DNA from 2 places in the Psychrobacillus sp. NPDC096389 genome. Region 2 is predicted to be linked to the other one. Evidence: riboswitches for the same ligand, from Rfam matches in the RefSeq annotation. Region 2 holds a riboswitch; the other holds the start of a gene.
The links. Region 2 has a riboswitch for FMN ahead of ribE (riboflavin synthase). Riboswitches for the same ligand answer to the same signal wherever they lie in the genome.
Positions count from the first base shown of each region.

Region 1: linked by a shared signal. The riboswitch ahead of ACIQ38_RS21570 (ECF transporter S component) and the one ahead of ribE (riboflavin synthase) in region 2 are both predicted to bind FMN.

Region 1 covers NZ_JBIWFB010000012.1:72,683-88,852, forward strand. Annotated here, with positions in the region: gene ACIQ38_RS21520 (PepSY1/2 domain-containing protein) at 1-965, opposite strand, end outside; gene sleB (spore cortex-lytic enzyme) at 975-1,733, opposite strand; gene prsW (glutamic-type intramembrane protease PrsW) at 1,834-2,523, opposite strand; gene ACIQ38_RS21535 (asparaginase) at 2,601-3,572, shown strand; gene ACIQ38_RS21540 (YpdA family putative bacillithiol disulfide reductase) at 3,949-4,923, opposite strand; gene ACIQ38_RS21545 (metallophosphoesterase) at 4,964-5,725, opposite strand; gene ACIQ38_RS21550 (LysM peptidoglycan-binding domain-containing protein) at 5,894-6,496, opposite strand; gene ACIQ38_RS21555 (RecQ family ATP-dependent DNA helicase) at 6,580-7,995, opposite strand; gene ACIQ38_RS21560 (YpbB family protein) at 7,988-9,022, opposite strand; gene ACIQ38_RS21565 (ferredoxin) at 9,133-9,381, shown strand; gene ACIQ38_RS21570 (ECF transporter S component) at 9,561-10,154, opposite strand; FMN riboswitch at 10,313-10,448, opposite strand; gene ACIQ38_RS21575 (hypothetical protein) at 10,743-11,972, opposite strand; gene sigX (RNA polymerase sigma factor SigX) at 11,965-12,501, opposite strand; gene ACIQ38_RS21585 (ATP-binding protein) at 12,670-14,445, opposite strand; gene ACIQ38_RS21590 (response regulator transcription factor) at 14,438-15,154, opposite strand; gene ccsB (c-type cytochrome biogenesis protein CcsB) at 15,280-16,170, opposite strand, start outside.
Region 2 covers NZ_JBIWFB010000010.1:28,161-44,330, reverse strand. Annotated here, with positions in the region: gene ACIQ38_RS19555 (M48 family metallopeptidase) at 1-106, shown strand, start outside; gene guaD (guanine deaminase) at 172-1,539, opposite strand; gene ACIQ38_RS19545 (hypothetical protein) at 1,690-1,914, opposite strand; gene ACIQ38_RS19540 (DMT family transporter) at 2,019-2,924, opposite strand; gene ACIQ38_RS19535 (AraC family transcriptional regulator) at 3,031-3,924, shown strand; gene ACIQ38_RS19530 (class I SAM-dependent methyltransferase) at 4,304-5,065, shown strand; gene ACIQ38_RS19525 (HD domain-containing protein) at 5,198-6,595, opposite strand; gene ACIQ38_RS19520 (LysE/ArgO family amino acid transporter) at 6,725-7,327, opposite strand; gene ACIQ38_RS19515 (aminotransferase-like domain-containing protein) at 7,428-8,849, shown strand; gene ACIQ38_RS19510 (SAM-dependent methyltransferase) at 8,970-9,713, shown strand; FMN riboswitch at 9,794-9,925, shown strand; FMN riboswitch at 10,070-10,201, shown strand; gene ribE (riboflavin synthase) at 10,351-10,989, shown strand; partial or broken gene ribB (3,4-dihydroxy-2-butanone-4-phosphate synthase) at 11,012-11,614, shown strand; gene ribH (6,7-dimethyl-8-ribityllumazine synthase) at 11,658-12,122, shown strand; gene ACIQ38_RS19490 (GNAT family N-acetyltransferase) at 12,649-13,227, opposite strand; gene ACIQ38_RS19485 (class I SAM-dependent methyltransferase) at 13,490-14,236, shown strand; gene ACIQ38_RS19480 (class I SAM-dependent methyltransferase) at 14,685-15,392, shown strand; gene ACIQ38_RS19475 (hypothetical protein) at 15,629-16,021, opposite strand.

The sequences.
Region 1 (16,170 bases), on a different contig from region 2:
GGATCAACACGTGCAAAGGCTAAATGCCAAGCAATATGGTTTTCTCGATACTCCACCATCTGGGTATCTGTATAGCCAAAAGATTTCATATAAGTACTTGCTTTTTCTTTCATCTGTTCGGCACTAATCGTTGTGTTGTCAAAAGGTCGCTCCAATAAATACGAAAGCAAGTGACCACCTTTTTTCGTAAAGTCAGCATATCCAATTCGAATCCCTTTATGGAATTGCACATGGTAAAAAGGATACGGTGCATCTGCTGCACTTTCTGTAATATGAATGGTTGCGTCTTTTAATTCCGGAAATAATTTGATGAAGTTTTGTTTTACCTGTTCCACCGTTACTTCGGAGTCTTTAATATGTTGCAAATCTTTCTTTTTTTGTTTATCCGTTTCACTTGCTGTCATTGGAAAATCACTTTCTGTATAGGCTTTCACGGAATCCCCAAGTGTTTTCCAGTTTTTCTCGTTTTCTTTATTTGCTTTATTGTTCACAAAAGAAGTAACGATATAATCCTTTTTCCCGGCTTCTCTATTCGTAAAAGCCCATTGATCGGATAATGATATTAAATTTGTTCTAGCATCTTTCATACTCTTTTGCCATTCCTCGACCGGTATCTTTCCTTCTTTCACGAGGGAAGCACTGTTACCAATCCGGTTTAAATAGTTCATCCATACAGTAGAAGTTTCGTGATCTATCGGCAATGCGGATATTGAAGCACGAACATCGGAAGAAAGTCTCCATACATCTTCTAAAGGCTGGTCGAGCACCTCTTTATCTTGAAAGAGTAATGTTTGATCAATGGAGTCACTTAGTTTTATTAATTTTTCGGATGCCGATGTTAATTGGTTGGAGTATTGATTCGCAAGGGCGTTTTCTAACCGAGTATTTTTAGACTGAACGTTAAAATGATACACAAGGAATACAGCTGCAGCAGAAACAACGATTACCCATATAAATTTTTTCATATGCCCTCCTTATGCACAAAAAATATGCTGTCCGATTGTTTTTATTTGTGGTCGTGACCAAATCCATTTACTTGTTGCTGTTTTTGGATTGAAATAATAGATTGCATTCTCCGTAGGATCCCAACCATTCAACGCATCTAGTACCGCTTCTTTTGCACGTTCATTTGGCTCTAACCAAATTTGTCCGTCCGCAACAGCAGTAAATGCTAGTGGTTGGAAGATTACTTCTGAAATAGTATTCGGAAAATCTGGATGCTCCACTCTATTTAAAATAACTGCAGCAACTGCCACTTGCCCTTCATAAGGTTCTCCTCTAGCTTCCCCATAAACGGCATTGGCAATGAGATCTAAATCTTTCTCCGAATATTTAGGTGGGAGTTGCATATTCGAACTTTCCGCTTGTTTATTTTTCACTTGACTCGCTAAATCCTTGCCACCATAGGTTGTAAAACTGTTACCTTTTTTCAGTTGTTCATGGACGAATTGTTTGTCAAACTCTGAAACACTGACAAGCTTCTTCTTCGTTTCCTCTCCTAGTAAACCATCGACTGGAAGACCATATTTTTCTTGGAAATTTCGAAGCGCCCAGTATGTGTTATAACCAAATTTCCCATCTATTTGACTCGTGTAAAATCCGGTATATTGGAGTCTAGACTGCAATTCAATTACATCGTCACCATATGCTCCACGTTCTACAATTTGCGTGGAAAAAGCCTGTGTAGGTTGTTCTTCCTGCAAGAACGCATAGCTTGCGGCACAAAATACGATGCTAAATAAAATATACTTTAGTTGTTTCAAACGTCATCTCTCCTTTTTTATTAGCTTGGATAAGATGCGCTCAAATATACAAAAAAAATCTAGCACGCAGCTAGATTTCTTCTCTAATATAATATTGATGGTCTTCCATTCTTTTATGGCGCGATAAAATATGTGCTTTTTTTGCTTTAGATAAACCGAATACCCATAAAAATAACATAAAAGGAACGATTAATAATAATTCCAACCCTTTAATAATTAAAATACTATTATAAATAGTATGTAAAACAAAGGATGCTAAAAATGCATACGTAATTTCATTTTTTGCTTTTCTAGCAGAAAATTTCGCTCTTCCTAAATAATAGCCCATTACGACACCAAATAATGCGTGACTGGAAACAGGTAAGAGCGCACGAATAAATGCCTCATCCATCCCGAAGTTTAGTAAAAATAAAATATTTTCTACTGTCGCAAAACCTAGCGCAACACTAGCGCCATACAATATTCCATCATATGGATCATCGAACTCAACATGCTTATATATAGCAATGACTAATATAAGCCATTTAAAAAATTCCTCTAAAGCGCTTGTTACAAGTGCTTGATGAAGAAACAAAGAAGAAAATATCTCTTCCTCTTGGATAACGTGTTGGATAAATAATATAGGAAATGTTAATATGGCACCATATATAAAAGAATGTAATAATAATTTGGAAGGCTCTTTAGCTATTTCTTTACGTAAATAAAAATAGCTTAAAAGTGCAAGTGCTGGCGCAATTGCAACAGAAAGCAGTATGAACATAAGTGTACTCCTTCCATTAGATTATCTTTATTATACAACTTTTTTCCGATAAAATGTAAAATTCCGGAGGTTTTAAAATGAAATCCATCTTACTTATTCATACTGGCGGAACTATATCTATGCAAATACAATTAGATACAGGTGCCGTCATACCTACAGAAAATAATCCTATTACGTTTGAAGCCGAAAAACTAAAACAATACGCAAATATTTTAGAAATAGAAGCTTTCAATTTACCTTCACCCCATATTACGCCAAAAGAAATGTTAGTGCTCAAACAATTAATCGAGCAATATATAGGAGAACATTCGATTGAAGGGGTGGTCATCACGCATGGTACCGATACACTGGAGGAAACTGCTTACTTTCTCGATTTAACGATCAATACATCTATACCAATTGTACTTACAGGTGCAATGCGCTCTTCTAATGAAATAGGCTCAGATGGCCTATATAATTTAGTGTGTGCTGTTCAAGTTGCTTGTTCCGATGATGCGAAGGATAAAGGAGTCCTTGTCGTTTTAAATGATGAAATTCACACTGCGGAAAATGTGACAAAAACACATGCCAGTAATGTAAGCACATTCCAAAGTCCGCAATACGGTCCCATCGGATTTATTTCCAAATCGATTGTGCATTTTCATCATTCGCCCAATCACCGAACTGTGCTTCCCATTCAAAATATTTCTAAAAGGGTCGCATTATTTAAAGTGTATGCTGGGATGGAGCCTGATTTACTCGAAGCTGCTATCCAACTGGGATATGAAGGGATTGTACTAGAAGGTTTAGGTCAAGGAAATGTCCCTCCAAGTCTTGTTCCAACCATCGAGGATATTTTGAAAAAAGATGTACCGATTGTACTTGTCTCCAGATGCTTTAACGGAATTGCCCAAGACGTTTATGGTTATGCCGGTGGAGGAAAAAGTTTGAAAGAACAAGGTGTGATGTTTGCATATGGATTAAACGGCCAAAAGGCAAGACTAGCACTGCTTATCTCATTACATAACACCGACCCGAAAAATGCAATGAACAGTATTTTTTCGATATAGGAAATAAAAATCGGCTTGTATACGCAATGGAGAAATAACGGGAAGTAAACAATGACCACTAGCCGTCACGCTATGGCCAAAATATCCGCTCTCTAAAAAATTATCCATTTATAAATGGTCAACAATGAAAGTCATATGCTTGAGGTTCATAAACTATGTGGCAAAGTTCTCGTCATCTCATTCCAAGTCAACTTGCTATTTAAACAGTTAGTTGCTTTCATGTTGATTTGGTTGCTTTCAGACTAGATTTAATTGCTTTCGTTGATTGGTTTGTTGCTCTATGCCATTTATTGATGCACACAGTGGAAAAACTGCGGAAATTTTGTTTTTGCGAGCTGCTACTAACTAAATAAGCAGGAGAAAAGCGTAAAGAGGCTTAGTTGTCTTTACGCTTTTTTTCTATTGCTTTTGCTATCTGGTCTCCATGGAAACGGCCATTTTCTATAAATATTTCATTCGCATTATTTCCGGCAGCTATGACTCCGGCGATAAAGATCCCATCCACATTCGTTTCCATCGTTTCAGCATTGTAAGTAGGACGTCCAGTCACTGAATCTATTTGAATACCTATGTCCTGTAAAAAGCCATGGTCTGGGTGATAACCGGTCATCGCAAATACAAAATCATTTTCTATTTGAAATTCCCCGTCCAGTCCTCTTAATGTGACCGACTGTTCATCGATTGCTGTTACCTCCGTGTCAAAATGCATATCGATTTCTCCATTTCGAACGAGTCCTTCAAACTCCGGCAATACCCACGGTTTTATACTCGGCGAATAGGTACTTCCACGATAGACTACCGTTACTTTTGCTCTTGCTTTGTTTAACTCAAGTGCCGCATCAATTGCCGAGTTTTTCCCACCAATAACTAATACATGATGATCAAAAAACGGATGTCCTTCTTTGAAATAATGACTCACTTTGGGTAAATCCTCACCACGTATACCCATGAAATTCGGATGATCGTAATAACCTGTTGCAATAATGACGTATGTCGAATGATACGTCCCTTTCGATGTTTGGACGATAAAATAATCCTTTTCTTTTTCCACCTGTCTAACATATTCATATTTGTTCACTTGTATGTTTTTCAAATTTGCAACTTCTCGATAATAGACTAATGCCTGGTTTCGCTTAGGTTTCCTTTCTTCTACGATAAAAGGCACATCTCCAATTGCTAGCTTTTCACTTGTACTAAAAAATGTTTGATGTGTAGGATACTTATAAATCGCTTCCACAATATTTCCTTTTTCAATCACGAGTGTATGTAGTCCTATATTTTGCATCGAAATTGCAGCCGCTAGTCCGCATGGTCCTCCTCCAACGATGAGGACATCAACTTGTTGTACCACTTGTAAAAACTTCCTTTCTATACTCTTTCCAACAGTGTTTTCATTCACCGTACATCGTAATTATATGACATTCTGGTTTTGCCCCTAATCGAAGAGGCACACCTGTCGTTCCAAATCCATTGCTAACGAGTTCCGCACTATTTTCTTTCACTTTAAAAGCACCGTTTTCATAAATACCAAAAGGTCCAAACCGAATTTGACCGCCATGCAAATGCCCCGCTAATAATAAATGCGGGTTACTGACTTTTTTAGCGTTGTTAAAATAGGCAGGCGCATGTGTAATGAAAACAACAATATCCTCATCTCTAACTTCTTGAAATGCATCATATATATTCACTTTACCACTAAATCCATCATTGACTCCAACAAGGCGAATCGGTGTACGGTCAATGATTCGTTCCATGGATCGATTCACCAATAAATGGACATCATTCTTTTCAAGTAGTTCGATTAAGTTTTGTTCTCCCACTTCTCGATCATTGTTGCCGAAGACGTAAAAGACATCCCCTAATTTTTTTAGCTGCTCGATATTCCGCTCCGTTCGATGTAAAGGAACCCCTTTTTCGGTAATATCCCCACCGATAATTACTATGTCTACTTTACCCATAAGCGAGTGGATCAATTTATCATTTAGTTTCCGACGATGAATATCTGAGATAAAAAAAAGATGAACTTGCGCACCCGGTTTCATTTGTTCTACTCGGAGTGCATGTATTTTTACATTTACTTGAAATGCTAAGTAGAGCATATAAAGTAACAGCAAAATAGCTAAACCAGCTACTACCAAAAGAAAATATACCAACAAAAAACCCCCCTAGTCCTAACGTATAAAAGGACAGGGAAATCCCCCTGTCCTTTCCTTTCATTTCCTTTGTTTATCTAACCTTATGAATCTTCTTTTTTATAAATATAACTGTCTAAATATATTTATGCAACTAACATCCTAAATGATCTTCTTTTTAAACATTTGTTAAGGCAATATTAACTTTTGACCAGCAGCAATAGAATTCGACGATAAGCCGTTTGCAGATTTAATCTTTTCGACAGCATTTGGGTCATTATAATAGTTAATCGCAATGCGATATAATGTTTCATTTTCTTTGACTATATGTGTTTTAGAGGAGGTTTCTTGTTTTGGTTGTTCCACTTTTGGCTGCTCTACTTTTGGTTGTTCTACTTTAGGCTCTTCCTTTTTCGGCTGTTCTACTTTCGGTTCTTCCACTTTTGGTTGTTCCGTAGCCGGTGGTTGTTCTTCTTCTTTTTCCGCTACTTGCGCTTCATTTTCTTCTTTTGGACTATTCGTAATATTTTTCGTCTCTACTTGAATAATTCCTGATTCTTGCACCTCTTCTACGTCCTTAGGCGTGTAAATAAATTGCACATATAGAAAAGTACAAACTGGAATTAGTATAAAGATAAAAAATAATGTTGGAATTAACACGTTTTTAGACTTTTTCTTCGCTTTTTTTCCAGAATGGGATCTTCTACGACTTCTAAGTTCTACTTGATCGTCCTCAACCCCAATGGATTGTCTATGTTCATCTATTTTTTTTTGATAGTCGTCTTGATTCATATTTTTCAAACTCCATTTCTGCCATTATCTCTACTACTATTATTATGCCGAATTTTGTTGAAAAAGTAAACTTCTCATCTATTTTAAGCGCGTAGTAGTTCATCTAATCGCATTTTCCAATCCAGCTCTCCCATTTTTTCCGTCGTTTGTTTTCTATTCGCTACAATTTCGTTCAAACGAAGCGAACATTTGGAGCAGCAATGCATAGGACGATTTATTAATTGTTCATCAAAATAGTGCAAGAGCTGTTCTCTTATACATCGTTCGTTTTGCAGCATCGTGTACAAACTTAAAATTTCTGTCCATTTCTTTTGTTTTATCGTTTGGAAAAGTTGTGTCGTCTCTTGTTCTGTTAACTCTTCTTTCCAATACTCCAATATTCTAGCGGTCGTTTCCGGTAATTGGAGTTGCATTTGATCGGAATCATAGGCCAGTCGGATGTCTGCTTCTTCCGGGAAGTCTTGCATGGCGACATAGAAAGCCTGCTCCACATCCGTTGCGGTAAATAGCAAAGAAGCAATCGATTGCTTCCCGTCCCGCGCTGCTCTTCCTACTTCTTGCATATAGCTGGCAATAGATGTCGGAATATGGTCATGAATAATTTGTCGAATATCATCTTTATGTATTCCCATCCCAAAAGCATTTGTCGCACATATCCACTCTAGCTGCCCTTGTTGAAACTGTTGCTGGACTAAAATACGATCATCTTGTTCCATTTTGGCATGATAATAAGAAGCGCTGATTCCTCTTTTTTGTAATTCATTCGCATACATTTCTGTTTTTTTACGCGACTGCGAATATAAAATACCAGGACCGCTTGTAGACGTAATTCTGCCGATGATCCACCCAAGCTTTTCTTTCGTATCTTGTACCTCTACCGCCTCATATGCAATGGCAGGTCGGTCAAGGGAATGAATGTATTCATACGGCTCCCTCATTAATAAGGTAGATTTAATATCCTTTACTACGTTCCCGGTTGCCGTTGCAGTTAAAGCGAGGACATTTGTTTGCCTAAATTGTTGTAACCATTTGGCGATCCTTAAATAGTCCGGCCTAAAGTCAAATCCCCATTGGGAAATACAATGTGCTTCATCCGCTACAATATAAGCGATACGGATAGTAGATAAAGCGTGATTAAAACGCTCATTTTGCAACATTTCTGGGGAGGTAAAAATAAATTTGTAAGCCGATAAATGTCGAAAAACCATCTCTTTTTGTTCAAAAGATAAGAAAGAGTTTATCGCTACAACACGCTTCTCTCCTATTATTTTTAATTGCTCTACTTGATCTTGCATTAAAGATAGTAAAGGAGAAACAATGACGACAGCCCCTTCCATCAAATAAGCTGGCAATTGGTATAGCAACGATTTCCCCATACCGGTTGGTAGTATAGCTACGACATCTTGTCCTGCTATAACTTGTTCGATAATTTCTTTTTGCCCTTCCCTAAACGAATCGTAACCAAATTTTCGGGTCAATACTTCTGTCAATTTATCCATTTACTTCCCCTCCTTTCGTTAGCGCTAATCTAATCTGAAAATAACTTAATTCGGGAAGTTGTTCTCGAATGGTTTTTAACTTTTTTGTTTGCCGTTCCCGCGCTATTTGTAGCACTTGTTGAATCTGTTCATCTGCAATAAAGGAATGAATCGGAAAATTTGGATCTGCCGAAACAATTTCAATGACATGGTCTTCAATTGTATTTTCCTTCAAAAAACGCATACTAGCTATTTGCTCAATCGAATAGCCTTTTCCAAATAAATTACTTGTTTTTAAAGCAGATTCGGTTAGAGTCGTTTGAACATAAATACCCTTTGTTAATGCATGGAAATCTGGGTATTTTTCTTCCGTTATATCATTTAATAAAATATGTAAGCATTCGATAAATAAAAACTTTACATCTAAGACAGTCATTTGATGGTGACTTGCAAGTTGCTCCCAAGTAAGCCCACTATTTTTGTACCCGCTTAATCGGTAAACAAACAAATGCCGATGGATTTCGAGTAATTGAGGATTTTCGAGTAGACCGAATAATTGTTGTTTGAAATTTGCTCCAAAAGAACTCGATTGAAAATCTCTTTGTTGTAAAAACTCTTTGACAAACTGATGAACGTCATTACTTTTTTGTACGGGCACAAACTTTTTTTCATTTCCTTGGAACTGGGATAATGTTTGAACGATTAATTCTACTCGTGCCCAAAAAACAAATTCTTTCCCTCGAAGAATCCATCCATTGTACAAAGGACGTCTTGCTGAAACTATTTTGTGCAATCCTTTTTCCGTAATAGCCAAAGTAGATTCATTCATGACGATAAGCCGTTCTGCAAGGAGTTTCTCTATTTCCACCTCATATATTTCTTTTGATAGTTTTGGATAGAGACCAAAGTATGGATGAAGACTAAAATATGTCACATCTTGTATAGTTTGACCGGATTTTTTTCCTTTTAACAAATAATAAGGAGCTGTAGATGACCGTTCGCCTTGGAATTGGTATATAATGAATAAGAGTAGTAGTTGAAAATACACTGGAAATCCCTCACATTTGAAAGTATTTTGGTTGAAATGTAGCGAAAATATCTTTAGAATGAATAAGATAGCAGATTCGTGAAAGCAGATATAAAGGAGAGAATATAGGAATGGCTAAATATACAATTGTTGATCAGGATACATGCATCGCATGTGGCGCATGTGGCGCTGCTGCACCAGATATATATGATTATGATGACGAAGGGATTGCTTTCGTTATTTTAGATGATAACATGGGGACAACAGAAGTTCCAGATGAACTACTAGAGGATATGGAAGATGCATTTGAAGGTTGCCCAACAGACTCTATTAAAGTAGCAGAGGAATCATTCGAAGGCGACGCATTAAAGTTTGAATAGTATAGATAAACTTATTTGAAACGTGGAAGGTCTTTAAAAAGCCTTGCACGTTTTTTATTTTTCCTCAGTGCATATTATCATTACTTACTTTAAATCCAATATAACACAAAAGAACATATGTTTCAATTAATCCAAGAAAAAAAGGTTGTTTCTCCTATTACAGAGAAACAGCCTTTTCTTTAGTTGATATTGGCAGTGCCAAATGAATGTGAAATTTTATCAAGTATCGGTTTCATTCTCTTGAATAAAACAATCATTACTACAGCTACTAAAATACCTTTTATAAGATTGAACGGTAAAATACCGAAAATAATCGAGTTAAATAAGGCTGTTCCTGTTTCCATTGGGAAATTCAAGAAATAAGCATACATTGGTAAAAATACATAATAATTTAGTACACTCATCCCGATTGCCATTGAAATTGTCCCGCAAGCTAGCCCGTACGTAATACCTTTGGAAGATGTAGCTTTTCGGTAAATTATATAAACTGGCGCTAAAAATAAAATACTAGTAACAAAGTTCGCCATATGCCCTACTGGAACGCCAGTTGGACTACCAGAGAACAACCAATCTAATACATTTTTCAAAAATGCTACGAGAATACCAGCAATAGGTCCCATCGTAATTGCTGCAATTAGTGCTGGAATGTCACTAAAATCCACTTTCAAATAAGCTGGTAGTGCTGGTAGTGGAAATGCAAGTAACATTAGTACAAAAGAAATACTACTTAACATGGCGATTGCAATTAGCATTCGCGTCTTACCTTTTAACATAAAATCCTCTCTCCTTTTGCGATTCACTCCACAAGAAGAAAGGTTCAGCACGTTTTCTTTTACTCAAAAAATCCCTTAAGCTATTGCTAGGCTTAAAGGAGAAAAAGGTCCACTTAAATAAGCGTATCCGTATGAGTGTATACGAAAAACGACTGCACCTTCACCTTCTCCCATCCAGACTATACTGTCGGCTTTGGAATTTAACCAAATCAACCTTAACTTAACGGCTCGCGGGCTCAAGAAACATGTTCTAATACCGCCGGTCGGGAATTACACCCTGCCCCGAAGATGAATCAATATTTTATTGTCCTTCAAGCACTTTATCTTGAATTAAATACATCTTATCAAAGTTTTGTATGTAATGCAATACAGTTGCTCAAAAACAATTAAAACATATTGACTTACTATGCATTATAAGTGTAGAAGAAAATGAAGGAGCAATGATTCGCTCTATCCGAGCATTCACCCTCGCCATACGAGCATTAAACCCCCTCTTCCACTCATTCCAACAACAAACATCCACCTAAAGAGAAAAAATGCGCGGAAGTCATGACCTAGTCAATACTCCCACACACCTCAAAACAAAAATTATTCATCACTCATGATAAAACCATTCGGTCCTATTGGAACTGGGAGAGGCTTCGTTAAATCGAATTCTGCCCATTGTTGTTGCACTACATTTTCTAACTTTACTTCTTCACCGAAACTGGCAGCAGTTAAGGCTAATGCTTCTAGTAACCTGGTTGCTGCAAATGGGTCCAACGCTTCTAAATCAAGAGGCTCATCAAATTGTATAACTCCCACGCCATCTTGCTCTACAAATTTGTAAGAAACCTTGGACGGAATCACCGAAGTATAAAAATCATTCCCGGCATCTTTCATCGCCAACAAGGCGTCTGAAAGAGTTTCAAAGGAAGCACCATAACTAGGAGCCAGATAATCTTCCCCGTTAGTGGAGTGATAAATGTAATAATTATGATGACCTAAAGAGCCTGGTAATTTACTAGGCTTCGATAACTCTCCGGCTTGATCCCATTCTAAAGGTGAGCCGTCTTCATTTACTTTTAAAAATGTATCAAAATCCGTAAATATTTCATTTATAGATTGACCATAAGTTGTCGTTGTTCCGGAAGCTCTATCATATCCATGGTCAGTAGGTAAAAAATGTTTCAACTGTTTTCCTTCCACTTCGAAATGCCCTTTATATGGATGATATTCCATGAATCCCAACGCTTCCTCATCAATTCTATTTGCATATCGTTCATATAATTGTAAACTAGTTGGAGTCACCCCTGGAAAATCTGTTTCGATTCGTTCTTTTGGAATAATAACTGTAATTGGAACGGTTAATGCATTTTCTACTAAAGAAAAATGAAAAACGGTTCCTCCATTCACATTATCCTCGTAAACTGAGGTCGTTTGATGGAAGGGGATTAACTCTAAAGGAGTGTCTATCTTTGCTGACATTGTCGTCATTTCACTTGCCGGATCAGCTGTTGCATCTTGTTCCATAGAGCGCATATTTTCTTTTGACTCGGTTTTATCGTATGCACTTTCATGAGACATCTTTAACTGTTCTTGATTCGTATAGGAAGAAACAAGAAATGTTAGAAGTACAATAGCAGCAACAGAAACGATAAAAGGCATCCATTTAGAAAACGACACCGCAGTTATTTTTCTTTTTTCTTCTTTGACTTGAGCATTTATTTCTATTTTTACCCGATTATACACTTCTTCTTTGGAACGATGATCTGTAAATTTGGGCATATTTTTTAAAAGCTCATCAACTGTTTCTTCTTCTACTCTTCGATCACTCATGATGAACAGTACCCTCCTCTTCTTTCGCAGATAATCGTTCACGAAGTGCTTTTATCGCACGATGTTGCGTTGTCTTCACTTTCCCTTCTGTCCAACTTAATACTTGTGCTGTTTCTGTAATCGAAAGCTCTTGGAAATAACGCATTATAATGACCATTTTTTGATCACCCGTACAATCATCCAGAGCTATAAGCAATGTTTTCATTTCGTCGTTTAGTTGTACAGCATCTTCTGGTAACATGTCGTTTGATACAAGCTGCATGTTCTCCCAGTCAAATGACTCAAACAAGCGTTTTTTTCGGACTGTTTGTTTTCTAAAATGATCAATCGCTACATTTTTAGCGATCGAAAACAGCCATGTTTTTTCCGAACTTTTTCCTTCAAACTTACTGTAAGCCCTTAATACCCGTACATATACTTCTTGGACCAAGTCTTCCGCAGTTTGCCTATTTTTTACCAAATAAATAAGAAACTGAAATACATCTTGATGATAGCTATCATACAAGCGGTGGAAAACGGAGTCATTCATAAGCTCCCCCCGTTCTTATAATTAGTCGTTTCATGTACTGTTTTGTTACACAATCAATTGCGCCTTGACGTAATTGTGTCCAAAATTTGAAATGCAGTATTGCAATTCAAAATCTGGGACATTTGCCGGACGCCTAAAGTAAATAAGTAGGAGCCCTCCCCTACTTATTTACTTTAAAGGTAGTTTAATAATGAAAGACGTGCCAACCCCCACTTCACTTTCAACGGATAGATGTCCATCATGGCGCTCGACAATATTTTTCGCAATGGCAAGCCCAAGACCCGTTCCACTTTTTCCTCTTGTTCTAGCTTTATCCGCCTTATAAAAACGTTCAAACACATACGGTAAATCTTCACTTGGAATGCCGTATCCCGTGTCTTTCACTTCGATTATTATCTGCCCCGCTGTTTTCGATAGCTTAACAGTCACAGACCCTTCTTTCGGGGTGTGTCGAAGTGCATTGTCAATTAAGTTCGTGAGTACTTGTTCCATACGATCCTCGTCGAGTTGTAAATGAATCGTATCCGATAATGTATGCTCGAAATACAAACGAATATTTTTTTCTTTAGCGATTTGATCGAACTTTTGTGTAATACGCTCAATGGTTGGTAGAACCGACACTTTTTCTTTATAAATACTTAAATATCCTGACTCCAAACGAGCTAAGTCTAATAATTCCGTTACTAATCTACTCATTCGTTTCGATTCATCATAGATTATTCGAATCATTTCTTGTTTATCTTCTTCTGTTGTTACTACTTCGTCGATAATCGCTTCGCTGTATCCTTGCAACATTGAAATAGGTGTTCTAAGTTCATGCGAAACATTGGCGATGAAGTCCGAGCGCATTTTATCTAAACGATGTTGTTCGGTCATGTCACGAAGTACTACGACAGCTCCACGAACTGAGTCTTTACTATAAAGAAGACTAACAGAGACGGAAAAATAAGAACCTTGTATTTCAATTTCCTCATCAATTTCTTCTTCTTGATGGAATACGTGATCGAGTAAATGGTATAACTCCGCAGGCAAATTAGATTGACCAGCCACTTCGTTCTGTTCATGCCAATGAACGATTAATTGATCGGCTTGCGGATTACTTACTAGCACATTAAAGTCTTTGTTAAATGTAATAACTGCGTCCGTCATAGATGTCAAAATGTTAGAAAGTTGTTCTTTTTCTTGGCTAATCACTTCGACATGGTCCTTCAATTGGCTACCCATACGATTAAAGGCGATGCTAAGCTCTCCAATCTCGTCTTTTTGTACGTATGGAACTTTCGTTTCGAAATTCCCTTTTGCAAGTTCCAAAGCAGCTTCTCGCATTGTTCTAAGTGGAGACGTAATACGGGAAGATAAAAAGAATGAGAACAAAGTTGTTAGTAATAATGCGATAAAACCAGATAAAAAGACGATACGCGTCGTATGGTTCGACGTCTTATTCACTACTTCTAAACTTTGATAAATAAACACAGCACCGTGTATTTCTTTATCAGATTCTAGAGGTGAGGCAAGAATGATGTAATTTTCCATTCTATTTTCTTCGGTCATGGAAGGCATGAGCATCTTTTTAATAATCGTGCTATTAGTTGTATATATTTCAGATAAATCTTTATCCTTCAATAATTTTTCTTGAAAAACGTCCTTGTTCAATCCTTCATGAACGGATAGAAAAACAGACTCGGCATTGCGTACGATTAATGCGCTCGTTTCCGCTCCCAAAATATTCTGGATAATTTGCATAGAATCTTCTATTTGATCGTACTGCTCTACTATTTTCCCAATCGTCGCAGCTTCCTGTCTTAGCGACTCTTCTGCCTGTTCTGTATGGAAGTTTTCCAAAAACTCTAGCATTAAGACCGTAATGATAAACAGCACAAATAAGACGAGAAGCAATATGGTCCCCCATAGCTTCCCGACAACACTATTCCAAATTCTATTCATTGATGACCTCAAACTTGTAGCCTACGCCCCAAACAGTCACAATCATTTTCGCAGACTTTTCCGATACTCTATTTAACTTTTCACGTAAACGTTTGACATGAGTATCTACCGTTCTTAAATCACCAAAGAAATCATAATGCCATACTTCTTTTAATAATTGCTCCCGGTCAAATACTTTATCCGGTGCTTTTGCTAAGAAATAGAGCAATTCATATTCTTTTGGCGTCAAACTCACTTCCACTCCATCAGCCGTCACACGATGTGCATCATGATCGATTGTCAAATGCGGGAACACAACGATATCTTTTGATGCAGACATTCCTTGTACCGGTGAAAGTGCAACAGAACGTTTTAAAAGAGCTTTCACACGAAGAACCACTTCTCTTGGACTAAAAGGTTTCACGATATAATCGTCTGCTCCTAGTTCGAAGCCTTCTACGCGATTAGCCTCTTCCCCTTTAGCTGTTAGCAAAATAATCGGTGTTTCCTTATGAAGACGTAACTCAGTCATTGTTTCTATCCCGTCTTTTTCAGGCATCATAATATCTAATAAGATACAATGGTATTCATTTTCTAACGCTAGTTGTAGAGCCACTTCTCCATTTTCTGCTTCTTCTACTTCATAACCTTCTCTTTCCAAATACATTTTCAATAAACGACGGATTCTTTCTTCGTCGTCCACTACTAATAGTTTAATCATTTCAGACATAATATCAGACCCTTCTATCAACTTCTAATCTATATTGTACAATTAGTCCCGCCAAATTGAAAGAAAAGCTCCTACCTCTTTTATGCGAGATAAGAGCTTTCCTAATTGTCTAGTTTTAGCGAAAGTTATGCATACGAGTGTAATCCAGCAATAATTAAGTTTACTGCTATTAGGTTAAACATAATGATGATAAACCCGATTAATGCCAACCATGCAGATTTCCTTCCTTCCCAACCTTTTGATAAACGAAGGTGTAGGAATGCTGCATAGAATAGCCAAGTAATAAGTGCCCATACTTCTTTAGGATCCCAGCCCCAAAATCTAGACCATGCTTCATGTGCCCAAATCATCGCAAAAATAAGTGCCCCTAACGTAAATACAGGGAAACCAATAAGAACAGAACGATAACCGATTTCATCCATAAATTGAGAGTTCGCTTTTTTCGTAAATGGTTGTAATACAGCAGCTAGTCGTTTTCTGAAGATTAAACGAAGCAAGATATATAATACCGTACCGAAGATGACAGACCATGTAACAACTGTCAATTTCTTCGCATTTACAAGCGGCGGCATTTCCATTAACGGTTGCATCACGTTTTCAGTAATTGCTTCGGACTCATTCATCCCAAAAATAGGTGGCATATTATATTCCATTGTTAATACTTTTTCTTCTTTATTCACATAGTTAAATTCTGCTTTATAGTCTGTTAGCATGAAAGTAGTGGTAGCTACGATAAAACCTAAAACTAGCACTCCAACATACATAACAGCTTCAATCCAAAAACGTGATTTTGACTTTTTCGTCATATCAATATTTTTGACCAAGTAGATTAAACCAGCCACTGCACTAATCGCCAATATCGCTTCTCCAAGTGCCGCTGTTATAACATGAACCGTTAACCAGTAGCTTTTTAAAGCCGGTATTAAAGGCGTAATATCTCTTGGGAACATACTTGCATAACCAATGATGATGATAGCGATCGGTAAAGCAAAAAGTCCAAGTGCCGGTATTCTATA
Region 2 (16,170 bases):
TGAAGTGAATCCGCCATTACTTGTTAAATGGTTCCGTTATGGTCATCCGACGATGTTAGAAAGAATAACTAGGGTTGCAAGCGAGAAAGAAACGGATGCACATTGAGTTTCAATAAATACCCGTAAAAGATAAAAAGGAGGTGCTAGCTAATTCTAGCACCTCCTTTTTAATTACATACGTGAATGAACTTTTTCGCCTTGAACCCAGACTTCCCGAATATTTTCTGGTCGAACTAAATACATTATCTTTTGGAAGACATCATGCAAATCTTCCTCATCGTTAAAAATAGGTAATTTAGCAGTAGCTAATTTGGTATCGATGATTTGTGCATCCCACGCATAATTTTCTGCTAAACGTCCGATTGGTAAACTTAAACCTTCTCCTCCGCCAGCAGTTGCTAAGTAAAATGCCTCGTTGATCGTAATACGTGAATTTGGCACCCCGCGTTCACTAGCAGGAAGCTTTGTATCCACGCCATCCTCTAACATTCTAGAGGATATTACAGCTTGTCTAGCATTATCGAAAAGACTAGGCGAAAAACCGCCGGAAATATCGGAGCCTAACCCAATTTCTACTCCTTTTGCGTGCAAATGAGCGATTGGAATGACGCTATTGGCAAAGTAAGCGTTAGATATTGGACAATGGCAAACCGCCGTTCCCGTTTCAGCAAACAGATGTGCATCGTCATCATCTAAGAAATTGCAATGAGCCATTACAGACTTTTCACCTAATAGGCCAAAATCATTCAAGGCAAAGGCATCGTTCTTTTGGAATCGATCTTGTACGTAGCCATGCTCCCAATCACTTTCACTGCAGTGCGATTGAATATGCGTATCATGTTTTGCAGCAAGCTCTCCTAAACCTTTTAAAGCATCATCGGTACAGCTTGGGATAAAACGAGGTGTTACGACTGGATAAACCCCTTGTTTCGTTGTTTTAGCCAATTCTTTTACAGCTAAAATAAATGCTTCTGTATCTTTTAATGCAGTCTCGGTACTAGCATCTCGATAAAAGTCTGGATTTTGATCTGGATTATCCATAACAACTTTTCCTACTAAGCCACGTTGTCCTTTATTCGCGCATATTTCCGCTAGCATGAAACTTGCTTCTTTATGTACAGTTGCAAAATAAAGTGCAGTAGTCGTTCCATTGGCTAACAGTGTGTTTACTACCTCTTCGTAAACAGTTTTAGCAAATTCCAAATCCGAAAACTTAGACTCAATTGGGAATGTATATGTATTTAACCAATCATAGAGGGGGATATCCAGAGCTGTTCCAGATTGTGCCCATTGCGGGGCGTGTACATGTAAATCGACAAAACCTGGTAAGATGTACTGACCTTCTGCTAAACGGTGAAAATTTTCTTTTCCTTCATAAGCATTTAGTAAAACTGAATAGTCTGTATCTGCTGGTGCCACAACTTGCTCAATCATTCCTTTGTCATTAATGCAAAAGAGATAGTCTTTTAAGATTTCCACTTCTTTTGGTGACTTGCTTGTAAAAGCAGTCCCTTGAAAAACTTGCGCATATTTATTCATAAACTACACCTCATTGTTCGTTTTTTAGCAATATTATCGTAATTATAGAGCAATAAGGGCAGAGAGTCTATCGTTATTAGGAAAAACACAAAAAAGTGAGAGTACGAATAACTCTCGCTTTTTCTTAGTGTTATTTTTACTTAAGGATATTTACCTTCTTTTCTTCTTCCCAAGATCTTTCGTGTTTGCAATCTTTTTCTCTACTATTTTTTCAAACTCTACAAATACATGATAGGTGCTTTCATCCATTTCTAGCACTTCTATAACTTTTCCTTTTCTACCTTTAATTTTTAATGCTTCTCCTACTGATGGTATGCTTCTTAAGGCTTGATTTAACACTTTCGTCTTGTTTTCATAAAAATGAACGGCAAACATCTTCTTGTCCCCTTTTCCAGCAATTTATCATTTCTAAAAGTTAGAATTCTTCTATTCTATGATGAGCTTGGAGAGTTAGAACTTTAAAGATAAATAATCTCACATTAAGTGGATTTTCGGCCCATTGCCAATAATAAAATCATTCCAATGATACAAGCCGTACCAACCCACTGGAATATACCAAAAGGTTCTTTTAACCAAATGACGGTTGTTAAAACAGCGGCTAGTGGCTCTAAGCTTCCTAAAAGGCTCGTTTCTTTAGGGGAAAGACTTTGTAAACTTTCAATATAAAACCAAAATGCAATCATTGTGCCGAAAATAATGACGAATATTAAGTAAAAATAAGCCTCAATTGTTAAACTACTAAAATCTAGTTGCCAAGGAGGATGGATAAAACTTAATGCGACGCCTCCAATAATCATTGCCCAACCTACGATGACTAGGGAATCGTATTGTTTTAGTAAAGGCACCGCATATAAAGTATAGAATGCTACAGCTAGCCCGGATAATATCCCCCAAATAATTGCAGGCGCAGGCACGGAAAATTGAGAGAGCGAGCCGTTGGTTAATAGAAAAAAGCAACCAACTAATGCTAGTAAAACAGTTATCAAATCTTGCTTTGTTAACACAGCTTGTCTTCGTAAAATTAAGTAAACGATAATCATGACGGGGGCTAAGTATTGTAATAATGTTGCTACAGCTGCATTTCCATGTTTAATCGAAGCCATATAAGTATATTGTACGGCAAGCATACCGAGTAAACCGAAAATAATGAGTTTAACGGCTGCGCTTCTATCTTTCCAAACACCGAATATTTGAGACCGTTCTTTTGCCAAAAATTGAATGAGTAAAAGTAAAGAACCTGCTACTAATAACCGTGTAGTTACGAGCCAATTTATATCGATCGCGAATTGTTGAAATAGCTTTTGAGCAACAGTTCCACCAACTCCCCAAAATATGGCACCTGTTATCACGAGAAATAATCCCGTATTTCTAGTAGGTTTATTCATTAATTCATCACCTTTTTAACTATAATAATAGTATGATAATAAATGAATAAATAGTTAATTAATAGCTAAACTGAATATAAAAGTATCAATATATTGAGGGGATACAATGCAAATCAAAAAAATAGAATTAGATAAAAGCCTAAAAGAGCTTACGAAGCATCAAACAGTAGTGCTGCCGATTGCTTGCTATGAAACAACTATTGCTCAAAATATTCATGGATATATACCGCTACATTGGCATGAGGAAATTCAATTTGTTCTAATAGTAAAAGGAGAGGCAGTTTTTCATATAAATGAAGAGAAAGTGGCCTTGCAAGAAGGGAACGGACTATTTATAAATAGCGGTTGTCTCCATATGGTCGAAGATAAGAACCAATCAGGATGTGTATATATTTGTTTAAACGTAAATCCTCACTTTCTTTTACCACAAGAGCTTTTAGCGACCTATGTATATCCGTATATTCAGGCTACTAACATACCTTATTTATATATAGACGAAAATGAGGCATGGGGAAGGAACATTTTAGAGGCGTGTATAAAAATTAACGAATGTATTCAACGAAAGTTGCCATATTATGAAATTGAAATTACTGGACAGATAACGTTCATCTGGCAGAACTTACTCATGAATGGTTTTCAACTAGAATATGATCAGATGGAAATGAAAAAGGATGAACGAATGAAGCAAATGTTAAACTGGATACATTTACATTACGCAGAGAAAATCATGTTAAATGATATTGCAAGAGCGGGTCAATTGAGTAGGGCGGAATGCTGTCGCTACTTTAAAAGAATTCTCAAGACAAGTCCGTTAAGTTATGTAATGGAATATCGAATTCAAAAAAGTTTAGCACTGCTCCAAGATGCTGAATCCAATGTGACAGAAGTTGCCTACCAAGTAGGATTCAATAGTACAAGTTATTTCATCGATAAGTTCCGCAAGTCGATGGATATGACACCATTAGCATATAAGAAAGTGAAACTTGATGAGCGTCGATAGTGTGTCGTACGGCAAAGTAACGGATCTTTATGATTGGTGAGTAGTGTTAATTGATGAATGCGCAACTTTGCATCGATTACTCGCAACTTTGAAGTGAATTTGCGCAACGTTCCACTTCAAACACGCAACATTATGAGGCGTTTGCGCAACCTTCTCAAAAATGATCCCAGTGATCATCGTCTCACTCCAAGTAAAGAGCTGTTATAAGAATTAGTTGCTTTCATCGGCAATTTGGTTGCTTTCGCGCTGATCTAGTTGCTTTCGTAATAGAATTGGTTGCTTTCACTGGCCAATTAATCGCCCTAAGGCATTTTCTGGATTTGTGTATTAGAAAATGCTGCACCATTTCTAATGTTATTAAGGAGGAAGAGGAGTAGTAATGATAAATCTTGTCGAGTTAAAAAATAAGTGGTTACTAGAGGAAGAAAAAGGCTTTAAAGGATGGGATTTTACTCATTTAGATGGACGTTGGGAAGAGGAAAAAATTCCATGGGATTATAAAGAAGGGGTAATGAACTATTTAAAACCGGAAGCTAAATTATTAGATATGGGGACAGGCGGGGGAGAATTTTTACTTACATTGGGACACCCTTATGAGAATACTTCTGTAACAGAGGCTTGGGAACCAAACGTAAAGCTTTGCAAAGAAACGCTTGAGCCACTTGGAATATGTGTGAAACAAGTTTTTGAGGACGATAAATTACCATTTGATGATGATACATTTGATCTTATTATTAATCGTCATGAATCTTATGATGTTAGAGAAGTTAAGCGTATTTTAAAACGAAATGGTTTATTTATCACGCAGCAGGTTGGTGGAACGAATAATGAACTACTTTCCAAAGCATTGATTCCTAATTTTAAGTCATTATATCCGGACTTATTATTATCCATTGAAAGAGAAAAGTTTTCGAATGAAGGCTTCACTGTTTTGTATGAAAATGAATATTTACCATATATCAGATTTTTCGATATAGGTGCTATTGTGTATTACGCTAAAATTATAGATTGGGAATTCCCTGGATTTTCGGTAGACAATTGTTTTGATAGGCTTTGTGAATTGCAGAAAGTGTTGATGAAACAAGGTTATATTGAGAGCTTTGAACATCGTTTTATCCTTATTGCGCGAAATGATAAATAGGATTACTATTTTTGGGAAATAGAAAATGAACAATAAAAAGAAATGAGTCATTAAAAAATATTTTGTAGCCTTCAAGTGAATTGATTAGGTTACAAAATATTTTTGTGTTTTTAATTGTTCCTTTTTTTTGACTCAACACTCATCAACAACTTCCATTATTTCTTTTACAGCCTTTGATGTCTGTACGTGGAGTAACCATTTAGCGTTTGCCGTAATTTTATTTTTTGTGTGGATTTCGACAATGTCCATATCTTGTAATGTTGTTTGAAGGGATTGTACTTCACCATTTACTTTGGCAAAGGTCATTTTGCTTGCAAGTGAAGGATTTATTGCGTATGCAAAATCAATAATATTGGAGTTTACTGGTAGTGTGATCACGTCCATTTTTGGTGTGAACACAGTTATTTCTTTTTGAAATAATTCAAATGAAATTAACTCACAAAAAGCTATCGAATTATTTGCGATAGATTTTACAGAGTGAATAGAGTTTCCTAAAAGTTTCTCGCTTAGAAATTGCATATCGGTTTCGTGTATATTGACAAAGATTCCATTTTCATAGAAGCTTTGCGTTCTTTCATCCTGAATAATGACATGGATAATATCATTATTCATTTTCACCTTTGTTTTAAGATGTTTTAAAAATGGATGCTTTTCAATCGCTATTTCATCCATAAATTGATCAGGCACGGGTTCAAATATGGAATGGATAATTCCAAGAGCAGTGTAACAATTAAGTGCAGTTTTAGTTGTGACATGAATTGTAAAAAGATCAGAAATATGATGGCCTTCACTTATTAGGTTATATGACTTAAAGAGAGGTAGTTTCCGACACTCTTTATGAATAATGACATTATGTGGATCGCTGCTTTGAAATTTTTCAATGAACTTATGAAAAGTCGTAGAATTGCGTTCCGTATGACCTTCCATAAACTTTTTAAATTGTTTATATCGACTTGAATTTAGATAACTAAATGCTAAATCTTCTAACTCCTCTTGTAGTCTATATAATCCAACCTTTTCGGCAAGTGGAGAGAAGAATAATAATGTTTCATTTGCATACGGTATTTTCTTTTCTATTCTTTTAATTGCAAGGGTTCTCATATTATGTAGACGATCCGCCAGCTTTATGGCGGCTACACGAATATCTATCATAGCAGTTGAAAGAAGCTTTTCTGTATTAACAGCACCGTATTCTTCCTTTTCAATTGTCCCTTTCTCAAACTTTGTTAAACCATCCACAATGAAAGCAACTTGTGTACCAAAATGCTGTTCAATCTCAGACAAAGGAATTACCGTATCTTCCACCACATCGTGTAGCAATGCGCATATTAGAGATATAATATCTGCTTTATATTCTGCTAAAATTAAACTTACTTCAAGTGGATGGATGATATATGGTTCTCCAGTTGCTCTTTTTTGTCCACTATGCGCTTTTTCCGCAAATTCCATTGCCTCATGTAATTGCAAAATTTCCACATTAGATAAATATTTGCATCTTTGCTTCAGCATTTCTTTCACTTGATCAATCACCGGATTCACCTCATTTTTAACATATTATACAGAAGTAATCGAAGAAATAAAGTGTTTCTATTCAGAACTATCGGATAATATGAAGTGAAAATGTCCCAAAGCAGTAGCTGGCTTTAGGACGTTTTGTGTTTAGAACAAACTTATTAATAGATAACCCGCAGTACACCATATAAAAACAGCGGAGCATTTATTGAAAATAGTCATCAGCTTACCTGTCCCATCGAGTTTTTTCATCGTTGCACCTGCAATTGTCAATCCAAAAAACCAACACCAAGATACAACGATACAAGCCGCTGTAAACAATAATTGCTCTGTTCCAACATATTTTAAAGCGCTAGTTCCAATGACACCGACCGTATCTAAAATAGCATGTGGATTTAATAGGGAAACGGACATGGCAAATACAATTTGCTTCTTTGCTTTTAAACTTTTTCCCGCTTCCAGGCTGGCAGGCTTTGATCTCCAGATCGAGTATCCCATATACAGGAGAAAAATAATTCCAACAATCATTAGCCCTAATCGCAATCCTTCCAATTGTAAGACAATGACGGACAAACCAAATACCGCAAGTACAATTAGTAAGGTGTCACAAAGTGCAGCTGTAATAGCAGCGGGAAAAGCTTTCCACAAACTTGGTTGGGTGGCACCTTGTGAAAAAATGAAAACGTTTTGTACCCCTAAAGGCAATATAAGTCCAAATGCTAATAAGATTCCGTGTAATATTGCTTCCAATTTCAAAAACTCCCTTCCATAACTAGTTTAGCTATGTTACAACTATAAGAAAACAACCAATTGGATGGTTTATGAACCAACCAATTTAAGGAGCGATACTTTGAACTGGAAACCAGATCGCCATTCGCATTTGTCCCTCCATGTCCAAATTGTGGATTGGATGACAACACTTATAAGTCGTGGGGAATGGACAGTCGGTATGAAACTTCCCCCTCAACGTAAGTTAGCCGAGCTGTTAGAAGTGAATCGAAGTACGATTATAGAAGTTCTTGACGAATTAAAAGCGGATGGATTGCTTGAAATGAAAAGAGGGGCTGGTACTTTTGTATCGAATAATTCTTGGAATATGCTGCTAAATAAATCACAGCCTAATTGGCATAAGCACATAGAAGCGAGTATCCATAAGCCCAATTATCATACAATCCAGCTCATAAATGAATATGAACAAGATTCCTCTATGATTAGACTTGGTACAGGTGAGCTCTCTCCGGATTTATTGCCTGCCAAGCTTTTAGAACAGTCACTTCAATCTATTTCATTAAAGGCACGTGATATCGGTTATTCCGAACCGAAAGGAAGTAAAAGACTACGAAACATTTTAAGTGACTATTTGAAGAAAAGGGGAATACATACTTCGCCGGCCGGCATTTTGATTGTTTCGGGGGCATTGCAAGCTTTGCAATTAATATCGGTAGGCTTATTGGAACAGCAATCGATCATCTTTCAAGAGCATCCATCTTATTTAAATTCAGTTCACCCGTTTCAATCCGCTGGTATGCAAATGGTGTCCATCGAGCAGAATGGACGTTTAGCTGAAACACTGAAAGCTGCAAAAGGAAAAAAACAATCGCTTTTCTATACCATACCCACTTTGCATAATCCGACAGGTAGCAGTTTAACGTTGGATGAGCGCAAAAGATTTTTGGATATATGTACGGCATTACAAATACCAATCGTTGAAGATGATGTGTATCATGAATTATTGTTTGAGGAATCCCTACCTGCCATGAAGTCTTTGGATCAAACAGGGCAAGTTTTGTATATAGGAAGCGTGTCCAAAACATTAAGCCCAGGTTTAAGAATCGGCTGGGTGGTCGCTCCTGAAGCCGTAATTAATAGACTGGCTGACATTAAAATGCAAACAGATTATGGATCCAGTGCCTTTTCACAAGAAATTGTCGCTCATTGGCTTTCTTCTGGGTTATATGAGGAACATGTTGCGAACTTGCGCCAGCAATTAAAGGTACGTGCTTTATTCGTAGAAACTATTCTTGAAAAAGATTTTAGTCCAATTGCTACATGGGAGAAATCAAAAGGAGGATTCTATATTTGGCTAAGATTCAACGAGCCAATTGTAAATAAAGCGCTATTTTTGAAGCTCATAAAGGAAAATGTACTTATCAATCCTGGTTATATATACGATCCGAGCGATTTGCATCATATTCGCCTTTCCTATGCTTACGCTACAATGGAAGAGTTAGAAAAAGGATTGCATATCATATTAAATAATATAGATTTCTGAAAAGTCTGTGTTATAATCTATTAAATTACAAGTTATTGGAGGACAATACATGTTGCTTTACAATTGATCCATTCTGATCGACCTTATTGAATAAAAACTGTTGAATAAGGAGTGTTCAGGATGGAATGGGTAAAAAATTTTTACGATAAACAATTTCGATTATATGCAGAAGGTTTAACAGGTCCAAACGAAGAGCATGAGGAAATATTGACGAAAATAGAGACTTTAGCTTCTAAACCTTTCCAATCTATTTTAGAGTTAGGTGCTGGAGGCGGGGAATTTGCCATAACGGCTGCTAAAAAAGGATATGATGTTACGGCGGTTGAGTTAGTGCCATCCCGAGTTGACTTCATGAGAAAGCTAAAAAGTGAACATGATTTAATAGGTGATCTTGAAATCTTGGAAGAGGACTTTTATGAGATCGAACTTTCTAAATCCTTTGACGTTGTTTGTTATTTAGATGGATTTGGAGTTGGGGAGGATCAAGATCAACGAAAATTATTAAAACGGATGGGCAAGTGGCTAAAACCAGATGGATGTATCTTAATAGATATCTATACGCCTTGGTATTGGGCAAGTGTTGCAGGTCAAGAGATGATGGTTGGAAGTAAGCCTCGAAAATATGATTTTGATTTTATGGGTTGTCGCATGTTAGATACTTGGTTTGATGGAGATGAAAAAGTCACTCAATCTTTAAGATGTTATTCTCCTCAAGATTTAAACATGTTATTAGAAGATATAGGCCTTAAGCTTGTTGATATAAAACCTGGTGGTGCGATGAACTACACGACTTGGGAGTATCATGAAAATGTAGAGTTAGGTGAGGCTATGTCTTATATGGTAAAACTAGTGCCAGGCTTCTAATATTTAGTATTTTCAATGTTGTTTAAGTTATTTAGCGTGAATTTTTAATCTCCAAGTGTTATACTACGTTTTATAGATGAATAATCCTTCGGGGTCGGGTGAAATTCCCAATCGACGGTGATGCAGAAATTGCTAAGCCCGTGAGCCTTTTTAAGGCAGGATTTGGTGCAACTCCAAAGCCGACAGTATAGTCTGGATGGGAGAAGGATGTGCAAGTATGCTTATTTCCTTATGGGGTAAAACACACCTCTAAAGGTTTATTTAGTGATGCTTTCAACATAAATTTCCTAATCACCCCGTAGAGATATGTCTATGGGGTTTTATTTTTGCCATAAAACCCTAAATTTCATACAAGTGTATTCCTTCGGGGTCGGGTGAAATTCCCAATCGACGGTGATGAAGCAATTCTAAGCCCGTGAGCCTAATATTAGGCAGGATTTGGTGCAACTCCAAAGCCGACAGTATAGTCTGGATGGGAGAAGGATGTACGACCATTATTACCTTATGTGGTAAAAAAACACCCAAAAAGGTTTATTTGTCGATGCGTAAAACATAATTTCCCAAAACTAACCCCTTAGAGCTGATCTATGGGGTTTTCTTTTTGCACAAAATTTCTTAATAGAAAAGAGGTGTTTATATGTTTACGGGAATAGTAGAAGACTTGGGTAAGGTTAAATCGATGAAAAGCGGTCCTAATAGCATGCAGTTAACATTGGAATCTCAAAAGATTGTAGAGGATATTCATTTAGGCGATAGTATCTCCGTGAATGGGGTGTGCTTAACAGTCATTTCGTTTTCCAGCAATCTATTTACAGTAGATGTCATGCCAGAAACCGTGAAGTCAACAAGCATTCGTTCTCTTCAAACGGGACATGTCGTTAACCTGGAGCGTGCCATGCCTGCAAACGGTCGATTTGGCGGTCATTTTGTCTCGGGCCATGTGGACGGAACGGGCGTTATTTTAAGAAAAAGAAAAGTAGAAAATGCGGTATATGTAGACATTGGTATTAGTGAAGAACTGAGTAAGTACTGTATGCTGAAAGGCTCTGTTGCAATCGATGGCATTAGTTTAACTATTTTCGATGTTCAGCCGAGACAGCTCACCGTTTCACTTATTCCACTTACTTTTAGCGAAACAATATTAGGGATAAAAAAAGAGCAGGATGTCGTTAATATTGAAAATGATTTACTTGGCAAATATGTGATCAACCATTTGGATCGAAAGAAAGAAAGCTCGCCAATTACGATGGACTTTTTAAGACAAAGCGGATTTTAACAAGTTAAAGGAGGTATTTTATATGTTCCATACAATTGAAGAAGCAATCGAGGATTTAAAAAAAGGGAAAATAATTATCGTTGTAGATGATGAAAGTCGTGAAAACGAGGGAGATTTCCTTGTACTGGCGGATTATGCAACACCAGAAAATATTAACTTTATGGCAACATATGGCCGCGGGCTGATTTGTACGCCAATTACACAGAAACTAGCGGATCGACTCGATTTACATCCGATGGTTACACGTAATACCGATAATCATCAAACCGCATTTACGGTTAGTATCGATTATAAAACGACAGAAACCGGTATTAGTGCTTTTGAGCGCTCTGAAACGATTTTACAAATGTTCAATGCTGCATCAGTCAGCTCGGATTTCCGCCGACCCGGCCATGTGTTTCCACTTATCGCGAAAGATAAGGGCGTACTCGAGCGTCCAGGGCATACTGAAGCCGCTGTCGATTTCGCAAAACTTTGTGGGGCTCAACCTGCTGGAGTAATTTGTGAAATTATGAGTACAGACGGCACTATGGCAAGAGTTCCGGAATTACATACAATTGCGGAAGCACATGATTTGAAGTTTGTAACGATTGAAGCATTAGTAAATTATCGCTCGAAACAAGAGACCAAAGCATTCGCTTAAAATAGAAAAAGAGGAGAGATGAAGAATGGGTAAAGTATTTGAAGCAACATTAATCGGAACGGATTTAAAAATTGGGGTAGTAGTAGGCAGATTTAATGAATTTATCAATGGTAAATTATTAGATGGTGCAATAGACGGTTTGAAACGTCACGGTGTCTCAGAAGATAATGTGGATGTTGCATGGGTACCAGGTGCATTTGAAGTCCCATTTATCGCGAAAAAAATGGCCGAAACGAAAAAATATGACGCCATTATCGGTTTAGGTTCTGTTATTCGTGGTTCCACTACGCACTATGATTATGTATGTAATGAAACAGCAAAAGGAATTGCAAGTGTTGGGCTAACTACAGGTGTTCCAGTAATGTTCGGTATTGTAACAACAGAAACGATTGAACAAGCAATTGAACGTGCAGGGACAAAAGCTGGAAATAAAGGCTATGATGCTGCGGTGTCTGCTATTGAAATGGCTAATTTGAATCGTTTGTTTTAAGTAAATTTGGAAAGCATGAGGCAGACTGTAATCAGTCTGTCTTTTTACTGCTTAGGAAACTATGAATATATACATGTCGACAACTTTTATAAGGTGGGCCATTTTTATTGTACGAGATATAGGAAAAGTGCGTCGTATAAAGTTCAATTAGGGATTTTTCGGCGAGCGCTACGTCGCTAACGCTCCTGCAGGGTCTCACATTTCATTACAAACTTCCAAAGAATGGATAAGGGTAATCAAACAGCTGATGAAAGCAACCAGTTCTACTTAGAAGGCAACCAAATCAGAGTGAAAGCAACTAAATTACTGATGAGAGCTACTAAATCTTGTAACAACAAGTTCACTTAGATGTGAGACGACTATAGTATTAGTATCTATTTGGAATAATAAGAATTAAAATCCGCTGAACTCGTCAGCCTAGACTGGTTTGTCGTGTTCAGCGGACACTACATTCAACTTTTTATGACGCACAATCGCATCCGATTATTTTGTGAAAACAAGAATGATTTACATAGTTAGATTAAGATTAAAAGTTTTTTTCAAAACAAACACACTGATGAATCCGCTTGTTATTGTTAAATTGCTCTATATCCTCGCCGACATAATGTGCAAAAGCATTCACCAGATGTAACTTTGGTATCTTACTTTGAATTTGTTGATTCATCTCATCTCTTTCAAAATAAATATGATAATAGGAATCAACATTCATAAAATGCATTTTCTCATACCAATTCTGAACCCAAAGATCATTACGTGTCCAGGCTTCGAAACGATTTAATCCAATTGCTTTTGCTTTAGTTGCAGCAACATCTAGTAATTGTTGACCGATTCCTTTCCTGGAAAAGTCAGGGTGGACTGCTATATGCCAAATCATACCTCCAAGCCCTTTTCCCCGGGAGCAGACGGTACCTTCTTCTTTTTCGTACTCCACATCAATAAGTCCAACGATTTGTCCATCTAATTCAGCTACAAGTTCAATCGCGGGATTTTCATAGTGTTCTTTTTCTTTTAAGACATTATCAAAATAGGCCGTCTCCAAAAAAGCGAGAGTTCGACACCTCACCCAACCGGTTTCATCATTGGGCGTATAGTCTCTAATAATCATTATTTTCCTCCTGATTTTAGGGACCACGTAGTTTGTAGGGGCGCTTATACGTCCATCCCTTAAATTAAATCCACCCCGTAAGGTTTCTCCATGATTTTCATAAACAGAACACCCCTTTCATTGGTTATAATTTAAATTTACCAGAATCTTTAGACTCCAACAATATTGTCTTTGAATGAATTTGCGTTTGGTTTTAAAGATGGTTATTGTAAATGTACAATCTTAGTGTAAGTTTATACAAAAATATGAGAGGGGACTTAGAATGGACAACACACAGAAATTTGATGGAAAAGCTGCTGTTTATGCAAAAGCAAGACCTGGTTACGCAAATGAGTTGGTTGGCTTTTTGTCCGATAGTGGGGTAGGAAGAGGTTCTTTTGTTGCCGATATCGGCTCTGGCACAGGAATTTTTTCGAACGTTTTACTTGATCTCGGATGCCATGTGTATGGAGTGGAACCAAATGAAGATATGCGTAGAGAATCAGAGAAGAAATTGGCGCAGGTTCCGGCGTTTCATTCCGTGAATGGAACAGCGGAAAATACAACTCTGTCTAACAAAAGTATAGATTTTATCACCGTTGCACAAGCATTCCACTGGTTTAATACAGAGAAGTTCAAATTGGAATGTCAGCGCATTATTAAAGATAAGGGAAAGGTTATGTTGATATGGAACTCCCGTATAATGGAAAGCCCGTTAGTAAAAGAGAATGAACAAATTTTCCAGAGATTTTGTCCAGATTTCAAAGGCTTCAGCGGAGGCATCGGATATATGGACGAAAGCATTCAAAAATTCTTTAGCAACTTTACCGTACATCGTTTTCCAAATAATTTACCATTCGATAAATCCAAGTTTATCGAAAGAAATCTGTCTGCGTCCTATTCTTTAAAAGAGAACGATGCCCAATATGATCTCTATCTAACAGAACTAAACAATTTGTTTGATCAGTATGCAGTTGGCGGCATGCTTCTTGTTCCGAATGAAACAATCGTATATATTGGAGAGGTTTAAAGACGATTCTTTTATATAATTTACTTTGGGTATTACATTCCGTAATGCCCTTTTTATTTACATTAAAATAGGTATCAGAATAATTTGTTTATTTGAAGTTTTCATTGGATAATTTTGTTATAATAAATAAGGGAGAAATGCTATTTAAAATGATTTATACAACATGTCTACTTGTAAATTAAGTGAAAAGAGGGAGTTCTATAGGTATTCAAATTTTCATCTTCATTTCCATAATTATTTACGGATTCTGTTTTTTATTAGGATTAATTTATATGATAAAAGGAAAAAAGAATAAGAACTTTTTTTAAAAATCAGGTAGCGGCATTGTAATCGGTCATCAAAGTTTACAATGAAAAGCTTCAACTCTATCTTGCTTGGAGTAGTAGTACAAAAATACTTTTGCAACAGCAGATCAGATCGAGCATATTAATTTTTTTGAGGTGAAATCGTGAACTATAAAGTAATAGAAGCTTATGACCAACTTGCCAATGATTATGAACATAATGTGGATACAAAAAGTCTGTTTAACACTGAATATGAACGACCAGCAATGATGAAATTACTTCCCAAGGTTTTAAAAGATAAGCGTGTTTTGGATGCTGGATGTGCAGCTGGTTGGTATACATCTCAACTAGTTAGCTTAGGCGCAAGTGTCACTGCAACCGATATTAGTCCTGAAATGGTAAAGGCGACAAAAAGACGGCTCGGAGAAAAGGCGGAAGTTTTATGCTGCGATTTAGAGAAGGACTTACCTTTTGAAGATGAATCATTTGATTTCATCTTAAGTTCTTTAGTGCTACATTACATAAAAGATTGGAGCAAGCCTTTTAGTGAGTTCCGTAGAATATTAAAACCGAACGGGACCTTGTTATATTCCGTCCATCATCCATTTATGGATCTAAAATTATCCGACAATGGCGACTACTTTTCAACTGAATACATTGTTGATCAATGGAAAAGACAAGGAAAATTAATCGATGTTCCATTTTATCGTCGCCCGCTACAAGAAATACTAAACGAAACTCTGGGATATTTTTCTTTGGAGAAAATAATAGAGCCTCAACCGACGAAAGAATTTCAATTGAAGGAACCAGACAAATATGAAAAGTTAATGAAAAACCCGCATTTTTTCATTGTGAAAGCAGAGAGAGATTAATGAATAAGCGAAATGAAAATACCCTAGAAATATAATAATCATGTGTAGCATTTTTAGTGTAATTATTATAATCCAGTGTATTCAAATCATTTATAGTCCGCATGGATTTGTGAGAGTTGTAAATCTATTAAGTACTATTTTTCTATCCGCTATTATAGCGGTTTTTATTAAGGATATTTTTATTTTGAAAAAAGCGAAGGAATAGAAGAACTTCTTTCTAAGTATAGAATGAAAACCTATGGGGTTGAGATTATATTCAATGATTCATTTGTAATTTCATTTTCTCCTACTGCTTGCACTACTAAATGATCAAGTAAAGGTCGTTCTATTTGCCAGGTGAAGGAGAATTTGTTATCCCTGTCGTCCTTAATATCATAGCCAATAAGTTTTCTTTCAGTCCATTGTGCGGTACCTGTTGGTATTAACCAAAACAAAACTGTTTCTGTGTTTTTAGCTTCAACATAGATGGTTATTTCCTTCGTCTTTTTTGGAACTCTCACCCAATTTTCTGTTATAGGAATACTTGTATAGAACTTATCTATTTTTGGGAAAGGCGGGACATATTCTGAATCAGCACCAACTGGCATATTAAAAATTAGTCCCATTAGTAAAATTGTTTGCAATAGCATTTATATCACCTCGCTATTAGTTTTTCCAAAAGGAATTATATTATGAATTACCAGATTCGAATAAAGATATTACTTTCGACTTAATACATGGACTTTACAAAAAAGTTCTATCAACTAATAAAATTATCATGAAACATTTGGAGGAGATG